DNA from 4 places in the Achromobacter pestifer genome. Region 2 is predicted to be linked to each of the others. Evidence: predicted binding sites of a transcription regulator. Region 2 holds the regulator's gene; each other region holds the start of a gene.
The links. The regulator LexA, encoded in region 2, represses DNA repair genes until DNA is damaged. The targets are predictions, from matches to a motif close to ACTGTATNNNNATACAGT.
Positions count from the first base shown of each region.

Region 1: the regulator LexA is predicted to act here: its motif matches at 3,561-3,578, upstream of FOC84_RS23530 (ATP-dependent helicase).
Region 3: the regulator LexA is predicted to act here: its motif matches at 2,524-2,541, upstream of FOC84_RS02255 (DNA topoisomerase IV subunit B).
Region 4: the regulator LexA is predicted to act here: its motif matches at 2,559-2,576, upstream of imuA (translesion DNA synthesis-associated protein ImuA).

Region 1 is NZ_CP053985.1:4,951,766-4,957,511, forward strand. It holds gene FOC84_RS23515 (4-aminobutyrate--2-oxoglutarate transaminase) at 1-1,038, opposite strand, end outside; gene FOC84_RS23520 (PLP-dependent aminotransferase family protein) at 1,134-2,645, shown strand; gene FOC84_RS23525 (DUF72 domain-containing protein) at 2,631-3,527, opposite strand; gene FOC84_RS23530 (ATP-dependent helicase) at 3,647-5,746, shown strand, end outside.
Region 2 is NZ_CP053985.1:5,414,051-5,419,796, reverse strand. It holds gene FOC84_RS25735 (class I adenylate-forming enzyme family protein) at 1-1,443, shown strand, start outside; gene FOC84_RS25730 (Bug family tripartite tricarboxylate transporter substrate binding protein) at 1,440-2,405, shown strand; gene lexA (transcriptional repressor LexA) at 2,635-3,285, shown strand; gene lon (endopeptidase La) at 3,412-5,746, opposite strand, start outside.
Region 3 is NZ_CP053985.1:394,576-400,321, forward strand. It holds gene FOC84_RS02250 (YcxB family protein) at 1-367, opposite strand, end outside; gene FOC84_RS02255 (DNA topoisomerase IV subunit B) at 367-2,328, opposite strand; gene trxA (thioredoxin TrxA) at 2,655-2,981, shown strand; gene rho (transcription termination factor Rho) at 3,099-4,358, shown strand; gene FOC84_RS02270 (YhdP family protein) at 4,471-5,746, opposite strand, start outside.
Region 4 is NZ_CP053985.1:5,896,003-5,901,748, reverse strand. It holds gene ypfH (esterase) at 1-692, opposite strand, end outside; gene FOC84_RS27865 (amino acid permease) at 878-2,413, shown strand; gene imuA (translesion DNA synthesis-associated protein ImuA) at 2,631-3,335, shown strand; gene FOC84_RS27855 (Y-family DNA polymerase) at 3,265-4,734, shown strand; gene FOC84_RS27850 (error-prone DNA polymerase) at 4,741-5,746, shown strand, end outside.

The DNA of each region.
Region 1 (5,746 bases), 460 kb from region 2:
GTCGGCGATGCCCGGAACCTTGGCGCGCAGGCCTTCCAGATGCGCGCGCAGCTTGTCGCCCAGGGCGACGGCGCGTTCGCACAGCTTTTCCTCGGCGATCACGTCCAGCACGGCGTGCGCCGCGGCGACCGCCAGCGGGTTGCCGGCGTAGGTACCGCCCAGGCCGCCGGCGGCGGGCGCGTCCATGACGTCGGCGCGGCCGACCACGCCCGAGATCGGGAAGCCGCCGCCCAGGCTCTTGGCCATGGTGATCAGGTCGGCCTGGACCGAGTGGTGTTCCATGGCGAACAGCTTGCCGGTGCGGCCGAAGCCGGTCTGGACTTCGTCGGCGATCAGCAGGATGCCGTGTTCGTCGCAGACCTTGCGCAGCGCCGTCATCAGCTCAGGCGGGGTGATGTTGAAGCCGCCTTCGCCCTGCACCGGCTCGATGATGATGGCCGCGACGCGCTTGGGATCGATGTCGCACTTGCACAGCAGGTCCAGCGCCTTGAGCGAGTCCGCCACGCTGATGGACTGAGTGGCGTTGGGGAAGGGCACGTGATAGATGTCGCCCGGCATCGGGCCGAAAGACAGCTTGTACGGGGCGACCTTGCCGGTCAGCGCCATGCCCAGCATGGTGCGGCCGTGGAACGAGCCCGAGAAGGCGATGACGCCCGAGCGGCCGGTGGCCGAACGCGCGATCTTGACGGCGTTTTCGACGGCTTCGACGCCGGTGGTGAAGAAGGCGCTCTTCTTCAGGCCGTCGATGGGGGCGAGGCGGTTGATGCGCTCGGCCAGCGAGACATAACCTTCGTACGGCACGATCTGGTAGGCCGTGTGCGTGAAGTTGTCCAGCTGCGCGGAGACCGCGGCCTTGATCTTCGGGTGCAGGTGGCCCGTGTTCAGGACGGCGATGCCGCCTGCGAAATCGATGTATTCCTTGCCATTGGCGTCCCACAGGGTGGCGTTTTCGGCGCGCACCGCGTAGAAGTCGCACATGACGCCGACGCCGCGGGGCGTGGCCAGGGAACGGCGGGTATTCAGGTCCTGATTCTTCATCTCAGCCTCGAAGAGCATGATGGGCGGGAAAACCTTATTTAATGCTACGATGGCCCCATTTGTGGGAACCACTTTTATAAATCAGGTAGAACCAATTGCGGTCCATAGTCGGTGACTTGCTGCAACTGCGGCTGACGGACGGCTCCAGCGAGCCCATGAACAAGCGGCTGTACCGCGGCATCCGGGAAGCCATCCTGGACGGAGCCATTGCGGCGGACTCGCGCCTGCCCGCCTCGCGCGACCTGGCGGCCGAACTCGGCATCGCCCGCAACACCGTGGTCCACGTCTACAGCCAGCTGCTGGCCGAAGGCTACACCCGCAGCCGCCAGGGCAACGGCACCTTCGTCAATGCCTCGGTCCCCGATTCCTACCTGGATAGCGGCCGGCGCAAGCGCCAGCCGCCGCCCGCGCAGCCGCGCCCGGCGCTGTCGCCGCGCGGCGCCGCCATCGTCGACAGCGTGTCCGCGTCGCCCTACCAATGGGGCGCCTTCATGCCCGGCGTGCCTGACCTGACCGAGTTCCCGCACAAGAAGTTCGGCCGAATTTTCAGCGCGCTGTGGCGCAATCCCTCGCCCGATCTGCTGACCTACGCCTACGGCGGCGGGCTGCCGGCCCTGCGCGAGGCGCTGGCGCAGCATCTGGCGCTGACCCGCTCGATCGATTGCGATCCCGAGCAGATCATCATCACCGAGGGCTCGCATCAGGCCATCGACCTGACCACCCGCATCCTGGGCGAGGCCGGCGAGACCGCCTGGGTCGAAGATCCGGGCTATTGGGGGGCGCGTACCGTGCTGCAGGCCAACGGCCTGCACACCGTGCACCTGCCGGTGGACGAGGAGGGCATGCGCCTGCCGGAGACCGTGGGCACGCCGCCGCGCTTCATCTTCGTCACGCCGTCGCACCAGTATCCGCTGGGGCCGGTCATGTCGCTGACGCGCCGGCGCCAGTTGCTGGCGGTGGCGCGGCAAAGCGGCAGCTGGATCATCGAGGACGACTACGACAGCGAATTCCGCTTCTCCGGCCGGCCGATCGCCTCGCTGCTGGGGCTTGAGCCGGACGCGCCGGTGATCTACATGGGCACCTTCAGCAAGACCTTGTACCCGGGCCTGCGGGTAGGCTATCTGGTGCTGCCCAAGACCCTGACCGCCGCGTTCCAGGCGGCGCACGCCGAGCTCTACCGCGAAGGCCACCTGATGACGCACGCGGCCCTGGCCACGTTCATCTCGGAAGGCCACTACGCTGCCCACATCCGCCGCATGCGCATGTTGTACGGACGCCGCCGCGCCATGCTGGTCAACCTGATCGAGCGGCGGCTGGGGCCGGATTGGCTGCATCGCGACGCCAGCATGGCGGGGCTGCATCTGGTGTTGACGCTGCCGCAGGACATGGACGACCTGCGCGTGGTGGACGTGGCGCGCGGCAAGGGCGTGTTGACGCGCGCGCTGTCGCGCTACTACGTCAACGACGAGGGCCGCCGGCCCGGCCTGTTGCTGGGCTACGCCTGCGTGCCCGAGCACGACATCGCGCGCAAGTTCGAGGTGCTGCTGGAAAGCCTGAACGAAGTGGCGCGCGCGCCCGCGGCGCTGGCGGCGTCAGGCGGGCGCTAGCGCCGCCGCGAAAGCCGCGGCGTTGCGCATGCCCTGGTCTTCGAAGTTGGTATTGAACACTGCGTGCGCCTGGGCGCTTTGCGCCGCCAGCCGCGCAAAGCGCTCGGCCAGTTCGGCCAGTTCCTGTTCCGAGTATTCGTACTGGAAGCGGCTCGAGGACGCGGCGCCCGACACGTTCCAGGTGGCCGTGTTGCGCCCATGCAGGCGCAGCAGCGTCAGCTCCGGGTGGGTGCATTCCCAGACGGCGGGTACGGTGTTGTCAAAGCCTTGGGGGCTGTCGACCACCGTATGCGCCACGCCAAGATCACGTTCGAAGGCCAGGGTGTCGGCAGTGGCGGCCGGCGACTCGAACCAGCTGCGGTGGCGGAACTCCACGGACACCAGATGTTCCTCCATGCGCCGCGCGCAGTCGGCGACCCGCGCCCGCCCGCGCGCATCGCGCCGGATCCAGGGTGGAAACTGGAAATGCACCGCGCCCAGCTTGCCGGCCATGCGCAGTGGTTCCAGCGCAAGCGGGTAGCGGCGCCAGAGTTCGTCGCGCAGGTCCGCGGGCATCTGGTCGTGGTAGATGACGGGCTCGGGCCAGTCGGGCAATTCGCGCCGGATGTCCGCGGGCAGCGCGGACAGCGGCGTCTGGTGGCCGGTGAATAGCCGGAAGGCCTTGATATTGAAGACGAAATCGTCCGGCGTGCGCTGCGCCCACAAGTAGGCGTTTTCGGCCGTGGGCATGGCGTAGTAGCTGGAATCGACCTCGGCCATGGGGAAGCGCGAGGCATAGAAGCGCAGCCGCGCTTCGGCGCTGCGGACCTCGAGCGGGTAGAAGCGGCCGCAAGCCAGCAGGGTGGGGTCGGTCCAGGAGGCGGTGCCGGTCAAGAGGCGCATGGCCACGGGCAAATCAGACTTTATTGAAAAAATTCTGTATAAATATACAGTGTTCATCCGAAGCCCGGCAATGTCCGGGCTCGCCGTTTTCAGCGGCTGCAATGCTGCGGCCCCGCCCCATGTCCGACCAAACCGATACGTCCTCCCCGTCCGCCGAGCGCCCCGATCCCCTGGCCGATCTCAATCCCGCCCAACGCGAGGCCGCCGAGTTCGGCGTGGCCGGCGCGCCGGGCGACGACGGCCCCCTGCTGGTGATCGCCGGGGCCGGCTCGGGCAAGACCAATACGCTGGCCCATCGGGTCGCGCATCTGATCCTGAACGGCGCCGATCCCCAGCGCATGCTGCTGTTGACCTTCTCGCGCCGCGCGGCGCTGGAAATGGAGCGGCGCGTGGGCTCGGTGCTGCAGCGGGTGATGAGGCTGCGCGCCACCCAGCAAGCGCCGTCGCTGCCTTGGGCCGGCACCTTCCATGCCATCGGCGCGCGTCTGCTGCGCGATTGCGCGCAACGCATCGGCCTGTCCGAAGCCTTCACCATCCATGATCGCGGCGACGCCGAGGACCTGATGGGCATGGTGCGCCACGAGCTGGGCCTGTCGTCCACCAAGTCGCGCTTTCCGCTCAAAGGCACCTGCCTGGCCATTTACTCGCGCGTGGTCAACAGCCAGACGCCGGTGGCCGACGTGCTGAAGACTTCCTTCCCCTGGTGCGCCCAATGGGAAGACGAACTCAAGAACCTGTTCCGCGCCTACGTCGCGGCCAAGCAGGACCAGCAGGTGCTGGACTATGACGATCTGCTGCTCTATTGGGCCGAAATGATGGGCGATCCCGGTATCGCCGCGGACGTGGGGGCGCGCTTCGACCATGTGCTGGTCGACGAATACCAGGACACCAACCGCCTGCAATCCGCCATCCTGATGGCAATGAAACCCGACGGCCGCGGCCTGACGGTGGTGGGCGACGATGCCCAGTCCATCTATTCGTTCCGCGCGGCCACGGTGCGCAATATCCTGGACTTTCCGGGGCAGTTCCCGACGCCGGCGCGCGTCATCACGCTGGACCGCAATTACCGCTCCACCCAGCCCATCCTTAACGCGTCCAACGCCGTGATCGGCCTGGCCACGGAGCGCTACGCCAAGGACCTGTGGACCGACCGCCAATCCTCCCAACTGCCTGAGCTGGTGACGGTCAGCGACGAAGCCGGCCAGGCGCGCTGGGTGGCCGACCAGGTGCTGGCGCAGCGCGAGGGCGGGGCCACGCTCAAGTCGCAGGCGGCGCTGTTCCGCACCGCCAGCCACAGCGCCGCGCTGGAACTGGAGCTGACCCGGCGCAACATTCCCTTCGTCAAATTCGGCGGCCTGCGCTTCCTGGAGGCCGCGCACGTGAAGGACCTGCTGTCGCTGCTGCGCTGGGCGGAGAATCCGCGCGGCCGCATGGCGGGCTTTCGCGTGGCGCAGCTGCTGCCGGGCATCGGGCCCGCCACGGCCGGCAAACTGATGGACGCCATGTCGGCCTCGGCCGAGCCCTTGCGCGCGCTGCGTGAATTCAAGCCGGGCGCGGCGGCGCAGGAAGAGTGGGGCGCCTTCGCCGATACTTATGCGGCCTTGTGCGATCCCGCGCTGAAATGGCCGGCCGACGTGGACCTGGCCTTGCGCTGGTACGGCGCCCAGCTGGAACGCCTGTACGACGATGCGCGCGTGCGCCGCGCGGACCTGGACCAGCTGGCGCGCATCGCCGCGGGCTACGGCACGCGCGAACGCTTCCTGACCGAGCTGACGCTGGATCCGCCGGACGCCACCAGCGACGAGTCCGGCGCGCCGCATCGCGACGAGGATTACATGATCCTGTCCACCATCCATTCCGCCAAGGGCCAGGAATGGAAGGCGGTCTACGTCCTGAACGTGGTGGACGGCTGCATCCCGTCCGACATGAGCACCGGCACGGCCGAGGAAATCGAGGAAGAGCGCCGCCTGCTGTACGTGGCGATGACGCGTGCCAAGGAGCGCCTGCAGCTCATCGTGCCGCAGCGGTTCTATGTACACCAGCAGACCGGCATGGGCGACCGGCACGTCTATGGATCGCGCACGCGCTACATCACCAATGCGATGCTGCCGCTGTTCGACCACCTGCCCAAGCCGCCGGAGCTGCCCGAGGGACGCGGCATGCCCAAGGCGCCGCAGGCGCCCAGCGTGGACGTGGCCAAGCGGGTGCGCAACCTGTTC
Region 2 (5,746 bases):
ACCTACGAAGCGCTGCGCGGCCAGACGCTAGCGCTGGCCGCGGCGCTGCAACGCCTGTCGGGCAAACCGCGTCCGGTGATCGCGACGCTGGCTGGCAATTCGCACGCGATGCTGCTGGGCATATTGGCCACCTACGCCTGCGCCGGCGTGCTGGTGCCGCTGACGCCGACCGTAGTCGAACAGGACATCGCCCGCCAGTTGGCGACGGCCACACCCGACATCGTGTTGCACGACGCGGCATACGAGGCGCTGCTGGCTTCCTACCATGGCCTGCGCATCTGCAACGACGCGGGCCGTGAGCTCCATATCGACGCGCTGGTGCATGAACACGCAGGCCAGTCACCATTGCGCTTCAACCCGGATCTGGGCGATAGGGCCGCCATCAAGTTCACCGGCGGATCGTCGGGCGCGCCCAAAGCCGTATTGCAGTCGCTGCGCTGCATCAACACCATGGTGGCGTCGCTGGCCATGGCGTATGGCTTCGACAGCGAGGAACGCTTTCTGCTGGCTCCGCCGATGACGCATGGCGCAGGCACTTTCGTGCTGCCGGTACTGCATGCCGGTGGCTGCCTGGTGATCGCCAGCAAGGCCACGGCCGAGCAACTGCACGCCTTGATGGACACCCATGGGGTGACGTCCACCTGGCTGCCTCCCACGCTGCTCCAGCGGTTGGTGCAGGCACAGCGTGACGCTGCGCGCCATCTGCCAGCGCTGCGCAACCTGCTGTATGGCGGTGCGCCATGCCCTGCCCCGCTGCAGTCGCAGGCGATTGCGGCGTTTGGCCCCGTACTGGGCGTTACCTACGGCCTGACAGAAGCGCCAGTCATCATCGCAGGCATGGACGGCGCTACAGGCTCCCTAGCGGAAAACCGAGGCAGCGCAGGCCGCATCGGCCCCCTGACGCGCGTGGCAGTCGTCGGCGCCGATGGCCGCCCAAGCGCCAACCCAAACACATTGGGCGAAATTATCGCCAGCGGCGACTTGCTGATGTCGGGCTACCTGAACATGCCCGAACAGACCGCGGCCGTCCTGAAAGACGGCTGGTTCCACACTGGAGACATCGGCGTCATCGATGAGCGCGGGTTCCTGTTCATCAAGGGCCGCTCCAAGGACGTCATCATCAGCGGCGGCTTCAATGTGTATCCCTCCGACGTCGAGAACGCCTATGCGCAACACCCAGACATCGCCGAATGCGTGGTGTTCGGCAGCGCCGACGACGAATGGGGCGAACGCGTCGAAATGGCGGTCGTGCCGGTTCGGCCGGAAGCGATCAGCGCGCAGGCGCTGATCGACTACGGCAAGCAGCAATTGGGGTCCGTGCGGACACCCAAAATCATCCACATCGTGCAGTCTTTTCCCAAAAACACGCTGGGCAAGATCGACAAGCGGCGAATTATCGACGACTTGCGCGACGCGACCCGGCAGGAGGAACATCGATCATGACTTTCAAGACCTGGATTGCCGCCACAAGCTGCGTGTTGGCCGTCACGCTGGGCGGCTCCGCCGCCGCAGCCTTTCCGGACCAGCCTATCCGCTTCGTGGTCGGGTTTCCGCCGGGAGGCTCGACGGATATCGTCGCGCGGGTATTGGCCGAGGGCCTATCGCGCGAACTGGGACAGGCCGTGGTCGTCGAAAACAAGGCGGGCGCTGGCGGCACTATCGGCGCCTCGTCGGTCGCACACGCCAAGCCCGACGGCTACACCATCTTCCTGGGTACCGTAGCCACCAACGTGATCAACCCGCTGTTGCGCAAGGAGCTGAATTTCGACCCCATCAAGGATTTCACCATGATCGGCGAGGTTGGCTTCTACACCAATCTGGTGCTGGTCAATGCCGATTCGAAGTATCAGGACCTGCGCACCCTGGTCGCCGATGCAACGCTGCGGCAACTGTCCTACTCCAGCCCCGGGACCGGCACATCGCCGCACATGACCGGCGAATACTTCAAGATCCTGACGGACGCAAAAATGCAGCACATTCCCTTCTCAGGCAGCGGGCCGGCGTTGACCGCCCTGATGGGCGGTCACGTCGACCTCGGGTTCGACAATCTGCCCGCGGCCCTGAGCCTGGTGCAGTCGGGCAAAGTGCGGGCGCTGGCCATCACCAGCACCACGCGCATCAAGGAACTGCCCGACGTGCCCACCGCCGAGGAACTGGGCGTGAAGAACATGAGCGTAGACGCCTGGGTCAGCGTCATGGGCCCAGCCGGCATTCCGGCCGACCGACTGTCGGTGCTGAGTTCCGCCTTGCTGAAAGCGCTGGCCAAACCCGACATCATCCGCAAGCTCGAAGACAAAGCCATCACGATCAAAGCCACCCGTCCGGAGGAATTGCAGGGTTATATCGAATCCGAGACCCAAAAGTGGCGCGGCGTCATCGACGCGGCCGGAATCAAGCCGGAGTAGCAGACGCGGCATCGTCCAGGCCCGGCCGTGCCATGGAGCCGTAAGCACATGGCTTTCCAACGGCCGGCCGCGGCCGATTTCGCCGGGTGCGTCCGATCCGGGACATCCTGACCGGCCTGCCGTCACCTTGGCTTTGGCGCGGCGGCGGCCCCATAGCTTGCTTTTTTGCGCTGCGTCCCCCAGAATGGCGCTGTATATATGTACAGTCCGCTAGCACCGGATCATCGCCATGGCCAGCAAACTCACTGATCGCCAACAACAAATCCTGGACCTCATCAGGCAGACCGTCGCGCGCACCGGCTTTCCGCCAACCCGCGCCGAGATTGCCCTGGCCCTGGGTTTCCGTTCCCCCAATGCGGCGGAAGATCACCTCAAGGCGCTGGCGCGCAAGGGCGCCATCGAACTGACGGCCGGAGCCTCCCGTGGCATCCGCCTGAAGGACAACTCCCCTGCCCCCACGCAAAGCTCGCTGCCCATGCCGGGCCTGGCGCAATTGTTGCTGCCGCTGGTTGGCCGCGTGGCCGCTGGCAGCCCCATCCTGGCCGCCGAGCATGTCGAACGCGAGGTCGGCGTCGACCCCAATCTATTCGCGCAAACGCCCGACTACCTGCTCAAGGTGCGCGGCATGAGCATGCGCGACGCCGGCATCCTGGAAGGCGACCTGCTCGCCGTCAAGAAAGCCTCGGAAGCCCGCAACGGCCAGATCGTGGTGGCCCGTCTGGGCGACGATGTCACGGTCAAGCGCTTGCAGCGCCAGAACGGCCACATCGAACTCCTGCCCGAAAACCCCGACTTTGAACCCATCGTGGTCGAAGCAGGCCAGGATTTCGCGTTGGAAGGCATCGCGGTCGGCCTGATCCGCACGCACGCGTTGCACTAAAGGCCTGCGGCGCCGGCCCGCTGCCCGCAGCATAAAAAAACCCCGCCAATTTTCCTGGCGGGGTTTTTTGTTGGAAGCCCCATCCTGGAAAAACGCCCCGTACTGGCGGCGTCCTCCGGGCGTGCATCAGTGCTTGAGCACCGGATCGGTCGAACCGGGTTCGGTAGGCTTGGCCACCAGGGGCTCCTTGACCGCCTCTTCCTCGGCCAAGGGCTCCGGCAGACGCTCCAACGCCAGTTCCAGGACCTTGTCGATCCAGCGCACCGGCACGATCTCAAGATGGTTCTTGACGTTGTCCGGGATCTCCGCCAAATCCTTGACGTTTTCTTCCGGGATCAAGACCGTCTTGATGCCGCCACGGTGAGCCGCGAGCAGCTTTTCCTTCAGGCCGCCGATGGGCAGGACTTCGCCGCGCAGCGTGATCTCGCCGGTCATGGCGACATCGGCACGCACCGGGATGCGCGACAAGGCCGACACCATGGCCGTGGTGATCGCGATACCCGCGGACGGACCGTCCTTGGGCGTCGCGCCTTCCGGCACGTGCACGTGCATGTCGTGCTTCTCGAAGACGCTGTCGGCAAAGCCCAGGCGGCGGGCGCGGGAACGCACCACCGTGCGGGCCGCCTCGACCGATTCCTTCATCACGTCGCCCAGCGAACCCGTGCGTTGAATGACGCCCTTGCCAGGCATGTCCGCGACTTCGATCGTCAGCAGATCGCCGCCGACTTCCGTCCAGGCCAGACCCGTGACCTGACCGATCTGGTTTTCCTTTTCGGCCATGCCGAAGGTGTAGCGGCGCACGCCCAGGAAATCGCTCAGGTTGTCGCCCGTGACGTTCACCGGCTTGACCTCGGCAGCCTTGCCTTCGGCCTTGGCGCGGTCGCTCTGGGTCAGCAACTGCTTGATGACCTTGCGGCAGATCTTGCCCACTTCGCGTTCAAGCGCACGCACACCGGCTTCGCGGGTGTAGTAGCGCACGATGTCGCGCAGCGCGCTGTCGTCGACCGAGAGTTCACTATCCTTCACGCCGTTGTTCTTCAGCAGCTTGGGCAGCAGATGGTCGCGGGCGATGTGGATCTTCTCTTCCTCGGTGTAACCGGAAAGACGGATGACTTCCATGCGGTCCAGCAGGGCCGGCGGAATGTTCAGCGTGTTGCTGGTGGCCACGAACATGACGTCGGACAGGTCGAAGTCGACTTCGATGTAGTGGTCCTGGAACGTGTGGTTCTGTTCCGGATCCAGTACTTCCAGCAACGCCGACGAGGGATCGCCGCGGAAATCCATGCCCAGCTTGTCGATTTCATCGAGCAGGAACAAGGGATTGCGCACGCCGACCTTCGACATGTTCTGGACGATCTTGCCGGGCATGGAGCCGATGTAGGTGCGGCGATGGCCGCGGATCTCGGCTTCGTCGCGCACGCCGCCCAGCGCCATGCGGACGAACTTGCGGTTCGTCGCCTTGGCGATGGATTGGCCGAGCGAGGTCTTGCCCACGCCAGGAGGGCCGACCAGGCACAGGATGGGCGCCTTCACCTTGTCCACGCGCTGTTGCACGGCAAGATATTCCAGGATCCGTTCCTTGACCTTCTCCAGACCGTAGTGGTCGTTGTCCAGCACCGTTTCCGCGTTGCTGATGGAATTGTTGATCTTGCTCTTCTTCCTCCAGGGGAGGTTGATGAGCGTATCGATGTAGTTGCGCACCACGGTGGCTTCGGCCGACATGGGCGACATGAGCTTGAGCTTCTTGAGCTCGCCATCGGCCTTCTTGCGCGCCTCTTTGGGCATGTGGGCAGCGATGATCTTCTTTTCAAGCTCTTCGATGTCCGCGCCTTCCTCGCCCTCGCCCAACTCCTTCTGAATGGCCTTGACCTGCTCATTCAGGTAGTAGTCGCGCTGGCTCTTTTCCATCTGCTTCTTCACGCGGCCGCGAATCCGCTTCTCGACCTGGAGGATGTCGATTTCGGTTTCGAGTTGCGTGAGCAGGCCTTCGAGGCGCTCGGAGGTGCCGACGATCTCGAGCATCTTCTGCTTCTGCTCGAGCTTGAGGGGAAGATGCGCGGCGATCGTGTCGGCCAGGCGTCCGGCATCATCGATGCCAGCCAGCGAGGTCAGGATCTCCGGGGGGATCTTCTTGTTCAGTTTTACGTATTGCTCGAACTGCGCGACGATGGCGCGGCGCAGGGCTTCGGTCTCGGAGCCTTGCATGGCATCCGGTTCGATCGGCGTCACCTGGCAGGTGAAATGCGAATCGGCGTCCTCGATGCTGTTGATACGGGCGCGCTGGGTGCCTTCGACCAGCACCTTGACGGTGCCGTCGGGCAGCTTGAGCATCTGCAGGATGCCGGCCACGCAGCCGATCTCGTAGACGTCTTCAGGGGTGGGATCATCCTTGCCGGCGGATTTCTGGGCCACAAGCATGATGCTCTTGCCCGCTTCCATCGCAACCTCGAGCGCGCGGATA
Region 3 (5,746 bases), 2.1 Mb from region 2:
GCTGATGGCGGCCCAGGAACAACTCGTCGGGCTGCCTTTTCAGCATGCGGCGCGTGTTCATCCTGACCAGCGACGGCAGGACGTACTCGTAGGCCAGCGCCAGCAGCGCCAGGATGCCCAGGCCCACCGCCAGCCCCTGGAAGTACACGGGCAGGATCCGCCCCCAGTTCGGCATATTGCCGTCCCAGGTCTGCCAGATCAGGTAGGCCAGCAAGGCCACGATCATCAGGACCGCGAAACGCAGATGCGAGCGATAGCGGCGGCGGCGCAGCTCCGGCCGCCTGTACACATAAGCGGCGAAATCGGCGTAGTCGTCGGCCGTCATCTGGACGTCCATGCGGGCCGAGCCGGGCGCGGACGCGGCCATCAGATGTCCAGCTCCGCCAGATTGCCCTTCTCTTCGATCCAGGCGCGGCGCTGCGAGGACTCGCCCTTGCCCATCAGCATGTCGAACATGCGGGTGGTGTCTTCGGGCGTCTGGTCGCCGTAGCCCACGGGCAGCAGGCGGCGCGTATCCGGGTTCATGGTGGTTTCCCAGAGCTGCTCGGGATTCATTTCACCCAGGCCCTTGAAGCGGCTGACGGCCCATGCGCCTTCACGCGCGCCTTCCTTGCGCAACTTGTCTTGCGCGGCCTCGAGCTCGCCTTCGTCCAGGCAGTAGATCTTGCGCGCCGGACGCTTGCCCTGCGCCGGCACGTCCAGGCGAAACAGCGGCGGCTTGGCCACGAACACGTTGCCGGCCTCGACCAGCTTGGGGAAGTGCTTGTAGAACAGCGTCAGCAGCAGCACCTGGATATGCGAGCCGTCGACGTCGGCGTCGGACAGGATGCAGATGCGGCCGTAGCGCAGGCCCGACAGGTCCGGCGTGTCGCCGGGGCCGTGCGGGTCCACGCCGATGGCGACGGAAATGTCATGGATCTCGTTGTTGGCGAAGAGCCGGTCGCGGTCCACTTCCCAGGAATTGAGCACCTTGCCGCGCAGCGGCAGGATGGCCTGGAATTCCTTGTCGCGGCCCATCTTGGCGGAACCGCCCGCGGAGTCGCCCTCGACCAGGAAGACTTCGGTGCGGGTCGCGTCGCTGGACTCGCAATCGGTCAGCTTGCCCGGCAGCACGGCCACGCCCGAGCTCTTGCGCTTTTCGACCTTCTGGGCCGAGCGCTGGCGCGCCTGGGCCTGGCGGATGGCCAGTTCGGCCAGCTTCTTGCCGTACTCGACGTTGCTGTGCAGCCACAGGTCCAGCGCGCTCTTGGAAAAGCCGCCGACCAGGCGCACCGCATCGCGGCTGTTGAGCCGTTCCTTGATCTGGCCCTGGAATTGCGGGTCCAGCACCTTGGCCGACAGCACGAAGCTGGCGCGCGCGAACACGTCTTCGGGCAGCAGCTTGACGCCCTTGGGCAGCAGGCTGTGCAGCTCGGCGAAGCCCTTGACCGCGCCGAACAGGCCTTCGCGCAGGCCGGATTCATGAGTGCCGCCAGCAGGCGTTGGAATCAGGTTTACGTACGACTCGCGCATCGCGTTGCCGTCTTCAGTCCAGGCCACCACCCACTGGGCGCCCTCGCCTTCGGCGAAGTTCTCGTGGTCGGCGCCCGCGTATTGCGCACCCTCGAAGAACGGCACCATCAGCTCCGCCCCCGACAGCGCTTCCGACAGGTAGCCGCGCAGGCCGTCCTGATACTGCCAGGTCTTGGTGTCGCCCGTTTTTTCATTGACCAGGGACACCTTCGCCCCGGGCAGCAGCACGGCCTTGCTGCGCAAGAGGTGCGTCAACTCGCCCAGCGGAATATTGGGGCTGTCGAAATACTTGGGATCCGGCCAGACACGCACGCGGGTGCCGGACTTCTTGCGGCCGCCCTGATCGTAGGGCGCCAGGGGCTCGGCCACGTCGCCGCCCTTGAAAACCAGACGGTTTACCGCGCCATCGCGCCACACCACCACCTCGAGCCGCGTGGCCAGGGCGTTGGTGACGGACACGCCGACGCCGTGCAGGCCGCCGGAGAAGGCGTAGGCGCCGCCGCCCGCCTTGTCGAACTTGCCGCCGGCGTGCAGGCGGGTGAACACCAGCTCCACCACGGGAGCGTGCTCTTCGGGATGCAGGCCGACGGGAATGCCGCGGCCGTCATCCTCGACGGAAACGCTGCCGTCGATATGCAGCGTGACCTGGATCTGCTTGCAGTAACCGGCCAAGGCCTCGTCTGCGGCGTTATCAATGACCTCCTGCACGACGTGCAGGGGGTTTTCGGTTCGGGTGTACATGCCCGGGCGCTGGCGCACGGGCTCCAGTCCCTTCAGGACGCGAATGGACGCCTCGGTGTAACGTGGAGTGGCCAAGTTATCCCCAACATCTGTGGAAAAAAACCGACATTTTACGGATAAGCCTAGATTCTGCGCGGCTCCCAGTGGGATGAGCACGACCTGAGCAGCTCCAAATTCGGTAGGATGATGACAGTCACAGCCAGCGCATCGGGGCGGAACGGCCCGGATCGCGACAACTGCGCCGCAACATCCTACACAAATCCTGCAACTCCTGTTGTTATTAACAGTGGTATGCCTGGTGTTATTGACAGTGGTATGCTTGAGGCCGTCCACAAACAAGAACAACGGCAAGGCGCGTCCCTTTTTACGCGCCTTTTGCTGCCGAACCGAGAATCACCATCATGAGCGACCAAATCAAGAACGTCAGTGACGCCAGCTTCGATGCCGATGTGTTGAAATCCGGCCAGCCGGTGCTGGTGGACTACTGGGCTGCCTGGTGTGGCCCCTGCAAGATGATTGCCCCGATCCTGGAAGAAGTCGCCACGGAGTACGCTGGCCGCCTGACGATCGCCAAGCTGAACGTCGACGAAAACCAGGGCACCGCCACCAAGTACGGCATCCGCGGCATTCCCACCCTTATGCTCTTTAAAGACGGCCAAGCCGCCGCCACCAAAGTTGGCGCGCTGTCGAAGTCGCAACTGACCGCATTCCTGGACGGCGCGCTGTAAGCCGCGTGCCGTGAACGAAGGCGCCGCCCTCGGGGCGGCGCTCATTCAATACCGCGTGTGCCCGTCCGTGGCGCGCCGCCAGAACTCTCCTTCACTCTCCCCCAAAATCCCACCGCGATGCACCTCAACGAACTGAAGGCGCTGCACGTCTCGCAGCTGCTGGAAATGGCCGCCGGCCTGGAAATCGAGAACGCCAACCGCCTGCGCAAGCAGGAGCTGATGTTCGCCATCATGAAACGGCGCGCCAAGCAAGGCGAGCAGATCTTCGGCGACGGCGTCCTCGAAGTCCTGCCTGACGGCTTTGGCTTCCTGCGCTCGCCCGAGACCTCGTATCTGGCCAGCACGGACGACATCTACATCTCGCCCTCGCAGATCCGCCGCTTCAACCTGCACACCGGCGATTCGATCGAAGGCGAAGTGCGCACGCCCAAGGACGGCGAGCGCTATTTCGCCCTGGTGAAGGTGGACAAGGTCAACGGCGTGGCGCCGGAAGCGATCAAGCATCGCATCATGTTCGAAAACCTGACGCCGCTGCACCCGAACCGCAACATGCGCCTGGAACGCGACATCAAGAGCGAGGAAAACCTCACGGGCCGCATTCTCGACGTCTTCGCCCCCATCGGCATGGGCCAGCGCGGCCTGATCGTCGCCAGCCCGAAGTCCGGCAAGACGGTGATGATGCAGCACATCGCGCACGCCATCACCACCAACTATCCCGACGCGGTCATGATCGTCCTGCTGGTGGACGAGCGCCCCGAGGAAGTGACTGAAATGCAGCGCACGGTGCGCGGCGAAGTGGTGGCCTCGACCTTCGACGAACCCGCCACCCGCCACGTGCAGGTCGCGGAAATGGTCATCGAAAAGGCCAAGCGCCTGGTCGAAATGAAGAAGGACGTCGTGATCCTGCTGGACTCGATCACCCGTCTGGCCCGCGCCTACAACACCGTGGTGCCGGCCTCCGGCAAGGTGCTGACCGGCGGCGTGGACGCCAACGCGCTGCAACGCCCCAAGCGCTTCTTCGGCGCCGCCCGCAACCTGGAAGAAGGCGGTTCGCTGACCATCCTGGGCACGGCGCTGATCGAAACCGGCAGCCGCATGGATGAAGTCATCTATGAAGAATTCAAGGGCACCGGCAACTCCGAAGTCCACCTCGAGCGTCGCCTGGCTGAAAAGCGCGTCTACCCGTCGATCAACCTGAACAAGTCCGGCACCCGCCGCGAAGAGCTGCTGATCGCCCCGGACCTGCTGCAGAAGGTCTGGGTGCTGCGCAAGTTCATCCACGACATGGACGAAGTCCAGTCCATGGAATTCATCCTGGACAAGATGCGCGCCACCAAGACCAACGCCGAATTCTTCGACATGATGAAGAAGAAGTAAGCCGTGTCGCGGTCCGCGGCGCCTGCGCCTCGGACCCGGCCATGAAAAACGCCCTGGGCGCCAAGCGCGCTCCAGGGCGTTTTTCATGGAACGAACGGGCCGCCTGCGCGGCTCACTGCCCCCCCATGAACTCCTCCAGAGTGCCGGGCTGCGGCGCCGGGCGCGGCGTCTGCTTGTCGCCCACCGGCTTGCCGGACGCGTCTATCGGCTCGATCTTGGGATCGTCCCAGCTACCGGTGACGGCGTATTCCATGGTCATGGCCCGCGCCAGCGGCTGCTTCAGCAGCCATTGCGTCACGAAGGCCCCCAGGCCGATCAGCGGATTGACCGCCAGCGCCGTCACCATGGCCGCGCCGCTGGCGTCCAGGTTGGGAATCACCACCGCCTTCATGTCCCAGCGCTCGCGGATGATGTTCACGCCGCCCGCCAGCACGATCGTCGCCACCGGTCCGTTGATCTTGTAGCCCTCGGTCGAGATCGTGCCGTCGGCTACCTTGACCTTGCCGCGGATGGTGTCGAAGGGGAAGCCATCGCGCAGCAGATTGGTGGGATTCACGTCCAGCCGCGCCAGCCGCTGCAGCGATTGCAGGGACAGCAGCTCCAGCAGCCGCGCGGTGCGGGAGTTCACGTGCATGAAGCGACCCTTGTCCAGGCTGACATCGACCTCGCCCGTCAGGTCTTCGATCTTGTGGGTCCAGGGCAGATTGCGCCAGGCGGCCTTGCCTTGCATCGTGCCGTTGCCGCCCGAGACCACCTTCTCGAAGCCGATGCGGTCCAGGAACTTGCCCACGTCTTCGAACTTGACCAAGGCATCCACGGTCAGGCCGCGGCTCTGACCCTCCAGGTTCCAGTTGCCGGTGGCGTTGAGCGAGGCCGCCTCGTTGACGATGGACAGCTTGTCCAGGCGCCATTGGCGGCCGCGCTGCAGGTTCGTGCCCTGCACCTGGAGTTCGCCCACATTCTTGCCGTACAGCAGGAATTCCTTGGCCTGCAGGTCGATCGCCGGGATGTCGGACAGGTCGTTGCTCGAGGACAGCGCCTCGTCGGCCTTGTTCGTATCACCCTCGCCGCCCAGCGACAGGTGCTTCAGGCGCGCGGTGATCTGGCCGGCGATGGCGCCCGAGGCCTCGCGCCATTCCAGCGACCCCGTCGCCTGCTTGGATTGCAGGTCCACGCGCCATTGGGCGGGCCCCGGCCGGGTTGCGTACAGCGTCAGGTCGTTCAGGGTAAAGCCGCCAGTCCGCAATACACCGGCCGCCAGGCTGATGCGTTCGGCCGGGGGCAGCATCGGCTTGGCCGCGGCACGGCCCTTGCCGGCAGGCGCGCTGAAGCCGTCGGACACTTTTTCCCAGGCATCCATGTCCAGCTCCGGCAGGCTGGCGTTCAGG
Region 4 (5,746 bases), 480 kb from region 2:
GTGCCGTCCGGCGGCGTCTGGTTCAGGCCCAACGCGGCCTCCCAGCTGCGCAGCGGCACGCAGGTCTTCAGGCGCACGATGGCACGTTCGATCAGCGCCGGATGCAGCGCGTGTCCCACATTGCTGGCGATGTCGATGGTCGAATCCCCGTGCAGTTCGCTCAGGCGCGCCTGGGCGGCCTGGATGTGCGCCACGCTCATGATGGGATCGGCCTCGCCATGCAGCAGGTGCAGCGTGGTGTACTGCGGCGCGGTCTTGGGCAGCTGGGCATAGCGGCCTGAAAACGCGATGACGCGGCCGGCCATGCCGTCGTGCGCCTGCACCAGTTCCAGCGCCATGATGGCGCCCTGCGAAAAGCCCGCCAGCGCCGTGTCCGATTGCAGCAGGCCGAAACGCGCCTGCGCCTCGCGCATATAGGCTTCCAGGGGCGGCAGCGCCCGCGCCACGCGCTCGGGCCGGTTTTCCTCGGTCACGCCGCGCACCGAGAACCATTGCCGGCCCTCGCCGCCGCCGTCGAAGGGCTCGAAACCCTGGGGCACCAGCACCGCCGCGCTCGGGAACGCCGCGCGCACGGCTTTTGCCAGCGGCTCCATGTCGTCGGGGGTGCCGCCCACGCCGTGCAGCAAGATGAACAGCTGGCGCACGTCGACGCCGGCATCGGGAAGGAATTCGATAGAAGTGGAAGACGCCATGAAACCGCTCCGTGCTGGCTGGGGCCGCCAAACGGCCCCGGAATAGCTGCATTGTAAAATGCGCGCCTTGAAGCAACCTTTGCCGCACCGCCACGGACCGGCTGGCTTGCGCGGCGTTGCCCGGCGGGCAGGCCCGCATGCCCGTGCCTGATGGTCCGCCGCCGCGGCAACCTCCTACCCCAGCAATGCAAACTCCGACAACAGAATCCGGCGCCACGCCTGCCGGCCAGAACCAGCTGCATCGCGTGCTCAAGGCGCGCCACCTCACGATGATAGCGTTGGGCGGAGCCATCGGCACCGGCCTGTTCGTGGCCTCCGGCGCCGCCATCGCCCAGGCCGGACCGGGCGGCGCGCTGATGGTCTACCTGGCCATCGGCCTGATGGTCTACTTCATCATGACCAGCCTGGGCGAACTGGCTACCTTCATGCCGGTATCGGGTTCCTTCTGCACCTATGCCTCGCGCTATGTGGATGGGGGCTTCGGCTTCGCGCTGGGCTGGAACTTCTGGATCAGCTGGGCCACGGTGGTGGCGGTGGACGTGGTGGCCGCGCAACTGGTCATGGCGTACTGGTTCCCCGACACGCCGGGCTGGATATGGAGCGTGCTCTTCCTGGCCCTGACCTTCGGCCTGAACGCCTTTTCCGCGCGCAGCTTCGGCGAGGCCGAATACTGGTTCGCCATCATCAAGGTCGTCGCCGTGCTGTGCTTCATCGGCGTCGGGCTGGCGATGCTGGTCGGCATCATCCACAGCGGCACGCCCGTGGGCCTGGTCAACTGGTCGGTCGGCGATGCGCCCTTCGTGGGCAATGCGGCCACCTGGGTGGGCGTGGCGATGGTGGTGGCCTATTCGTTCCAGGGCACGGAACTGGTGGCCGTGGCCGCCGGCGAATCCGAGAATCCCCGCCGCAACGTGCCGCGCGCGATCAACCACGTATTCTGGCGCATCCTGCTGTTCTACGTGCTGGCCATCCTGATCATCGGCCTGCTGCTGCCCTATACCGACCCGCAACTGCTGCGCAACGAAGTGGAAGACATCGCCGTCAGCCCCTTCACGCTGGTGTTCCAGCACGCCGGGCTACTGTCGGCGGCCACCGTGATGAACGCCGTGATCCTGACCTCGGTGCTGTCGGCCGGCAATTCCGGCATGTACGCGGCAACGCGGATGCTGTTCAACATGGCGGCGGAAGGCCAGGCGCCCGCCGTGTTCCGGCGCGTGACCCGCAGCGGCGTGCCGCTGTACGCGCTGATGGCCACCGCGCTGCTGGCCTGCCTGTGCCTGTTCAGCCTGGTGTATAGCCCCAAGGCCGTCTACATCTGGCTGCTGAACTTCGCCGGCATGACCGAGTTCATCGTGTGGCTGAGCATCGCGGTCAGCCATTACCGCTTCCGCCAGGGCTATGTGAAGCACGGCTACGACACCGCCGACCTGCCCTACAAGGCCGGCCTGTTCCCCTTCGGCCCGCTGCTCGCCTTTGTGCTGTGCCTGCTGGTCACGCTGGGCCAGAACTACCAGGCCTTCCTGCAAGACCGCATCGACTGGATCGGCGTGATCTCCACCTACCTGGCGATCCCGCTGTTCCTGGCTTTGTGGATCGGCCACCGGCTGGTGCGAAAGTCGCACTGGATCCGGTATGAGGATATGCGGTTTTATGGGCTGGATCTGGATCGCGCGGCGGGTGTGCAACCCTCGGTATCTACGGTAGAAAGCGCGCGGGTTTAGTCTTGATCCGTATGCCCGGACACGACTAGAATCGTATCCAACACGGCCCACCCCTCTGCATCGAAAGGTGTACGGGTGGGTTTTCTTTTGGGCTACCGCGTTACCGGCGCAAAACTATTCGCGGCGCGCTCCGCCCCTTTTAACTACTGTATATACATACAGCTATAATGACGCATCGGCCACTACCCCGGTTCCTGCCATCCAGGAACCGATTGCCATGCAGTCCCCAGAACGTATCCATCCCGCGTTGTGGCGCGCCACCCAGTTGGCCCAAGGCGCCGCCCGCACCCTGCCCACCGGGCATGCCGCGCTGTCCGCCGAGCTGCCGGACGGCGGCTGGCCGCTGGGTTCCCTGAACGAATTGCTGGTCCCGCACCCCGGCATCGGAGAAATCCGCCTGCTGCGTCCGGCGCTGGCCCAACTGGAAACACGCCGCGCCATTGCGCTGGTGCAGCCGCCGCACGCGCCCCACATCGCCAGCTGGATGAGCTGGCGGCTGGATCCGCGCCAATTGCTCTGGGTGGCGCCTGAAAAACCCGTGGACGCGCTCTGGGCCGCCGAACAGATCCTGAAGAACGGCAGCTGCGGCGCGCTGATCTGCTGGCTGCCCCATGTGCGCCCCGAATCCCTGCGCCGCCTGCACCTGGCCGCCCAGGCCAGCGACCTGCTGTTCATCGCCGTGCGCCCCAGCAGCGCGGCGCAGAACGCCACGCCCGCGCCCTTGCGGCTGGCGCTCGCGCCGGCTGCGGGCGGCCTGTCCGTCCACATCCTCAAGCGCCGCGGGCCTGCCTGCGACACGCCGCTGTACGTGGGCCTGGACACCGGCGTCACCACTCCTGTTACTCCCCGCCATGCGCCTCTGGATCGCCGCCTTCCTGCGCTGCCTGCCGCTGGACGCACTGCGCCCGCACTGGCCGCTTGAGGGGCAGGCGTTCGCGGTCCTGGAACAGGAACGCGTCGCCGCCCTGACGCCCGCCGCCCGCCGGGCCGGCGTCAAGCCGGGCATGCGCCGCGCCGGCGCGGCCGCCATCGCCCCCGGGGTCGAACTGCTGCCCCGCGATGTCCAGGCCGAGGCCGAAGCCTTGCAGGGCGCGGCGCTGGCGCTGCTGCAATACACCCCCGAAGTCGCCCTGGCCGACGGCGACACCCTGCTCCTGAACGTGGGCGCCAGCCTGATGTTCTTCCGCGGCCCCAAAGCCCTGCACCGTCGGGTGGCCGCCACGCTGCGGGCGCTGGACCTGCGCGTCTCGCTCGGCATGGCGCCGACCGCCGCCGGCGCCTGGCTGCTGGCGCGCAGCCCCGGCCGGCGCGCGCCCCGGCGCACCCTGACGCTGCCCACGTTGACCCGGCGGCTGGACGCCCTGCCGCTCTCCTTGCTGCCGCAGGCGCAGGCCCGCCGCGACTGGCTCGACGACATCGGCTGCCATACCCTGGCGGACCTGCGCGCCCTGCCGCGCGCGGGCCTGCAGCGGCGCAGCGCGCCTGAACTGCTGCAGGCCCTGGACGCCGCCTACGGCCTGGCGCCCGAACTGCATCGCTGGATCGAGCCGCCGCACCAGTTCTCGCGGCGCATCGAACTCACCGACTACGTCGAACACACCGACGCGGTGCTGGCGGTGGCGCGCCGGCTGGCCGAACAATTGGGCGGCTGGCTCAGCGCCCGGCAACTGGCCGTGCGCCGCGTGGTGCTCAGCATGGAACACGAACGCGGCCGCCACGCCCGGCCGCCCACCGAACTGGAGCTGGCCCTGGCCCAGCCAGTCTGGCAGGCGCCGCAGATCCTCCACTTGCTGCGGGAAAAGCTGGCCCGTTTCACCCTGGAAGCGCCCGTGATCGCCGTGGCGCTGCTGGCGCCCGACACGGTCGAGCAGCCCGCCGCCAGCACCACCCTGTTCCCCGAGCCCGGCGGCACGCCCGCCGACCATGCCCGGCTGCTGGACCTGCTGGTGGCGCGGCTGGGCCGCGATCAGGTGCGCCATGCCCACCCGGTGCCCGACCACCGCCCCGAGGCCGCCAACGCCTGGGGCGACGCGCTGTCTCCGCCCCAGCGCCCCGCGCCCCTGCCCGCCCTGCTGGACCGGCCCTTCTGGCTGCTGGACCCGCCGCTCCCCTTGAAGCTGTCCGGCCACCGGCCGCAGTACGGCGGCCAGGCGCTGCGGCTGATGCGCGGCCCGGAACGCATCGAAAGCGGCTGGTGGGACCCGGCCCTGACCGTGCGCGACTATTTCGTCGCCGAGGACGCCGCCGCCGCGCGCTACTGGATCTACCGCGAGCGCGACGACGAACACGCCCGCTGGTTCCTGCATGGGCTCTACGCCTGAAGCGGCATGCGCATGGACGACGACGACACCCCCGGCATCCTGGCCCAGCTGCCCGGCTATGCCGAGCTGCAATGCCAGTCCAATTTCTCTTTCCTGCAGGGCGCTTCGCACCCCGAGGAACTGATCGACCGCGCCGCTGAACTTGGCTACGCCGCGCTCGCCATCACCGACGAATGCTCGCTGGCAGGCGTGGTCCGCGCCCACGTGGAGGCCCGCGCCCGCAAGCTGCCGCTCCTCATCGGCGCCACCTTCGAACTGCGCGCCGCGCCCGACGCCGCGCCGCTGGGCCTGACCCTGCTGGCGCAGACGCGCGAGGGCTACGGCAACCTGTCCGAACTGATCACCCTGGCCCGCACCCGCGCGCCCAAGGGCGAATACCGACTGGCGCCCGAAGACCTCACCGACCCGCCCTCGGGCTACGCCCATCTGCAACACCTGCCCGAATGCCTGGCCATCCTGAGTCCCGCCTACGGCACCGACGCCGACCGCATGTCCGAGCAGGCGCGCTGGCTGGCGCGCGTCTTCCCCCATCGCGCCTGGGTGGGGCTGACCCTGCTGCACCGCTCGCGCGACGACCTGCACCGCGCCGCGGTCGAACACGCCGCGCAGGCCGCGGACCTGCCCATCGTGGCGCTGGGCCAGGTGCAGATGCACCTGCGTTCGCGCAAGCCGCTGCACGACACGCTGACCGGCATCCGCACCCGCCAGCCGGTGTCGCAATGCGGCTACGAACTGTCCGGCAACGCCGAACAGCACCTGCGCACGCGCATGCGGCTGGCCAACCTGTATCCCCCGCAGGCGCTGGCCCAGACGCTGGCCGTGGCCCGCCGCTGCGCCTTCTCATTGGACGAGCTGCGCTACGAATACCCGGACGAAATCATTCCGCGAGGCCACACGCCGGCGACCTATCTGCGCCAGGAAACCCTGGCCGGGGCCGCCCGCCGCTTTCCGTCCGGCACGCCGGACAGCGTCACCACGCAGATCGAAAAAGAGCTGGCCCTGATCACGGACC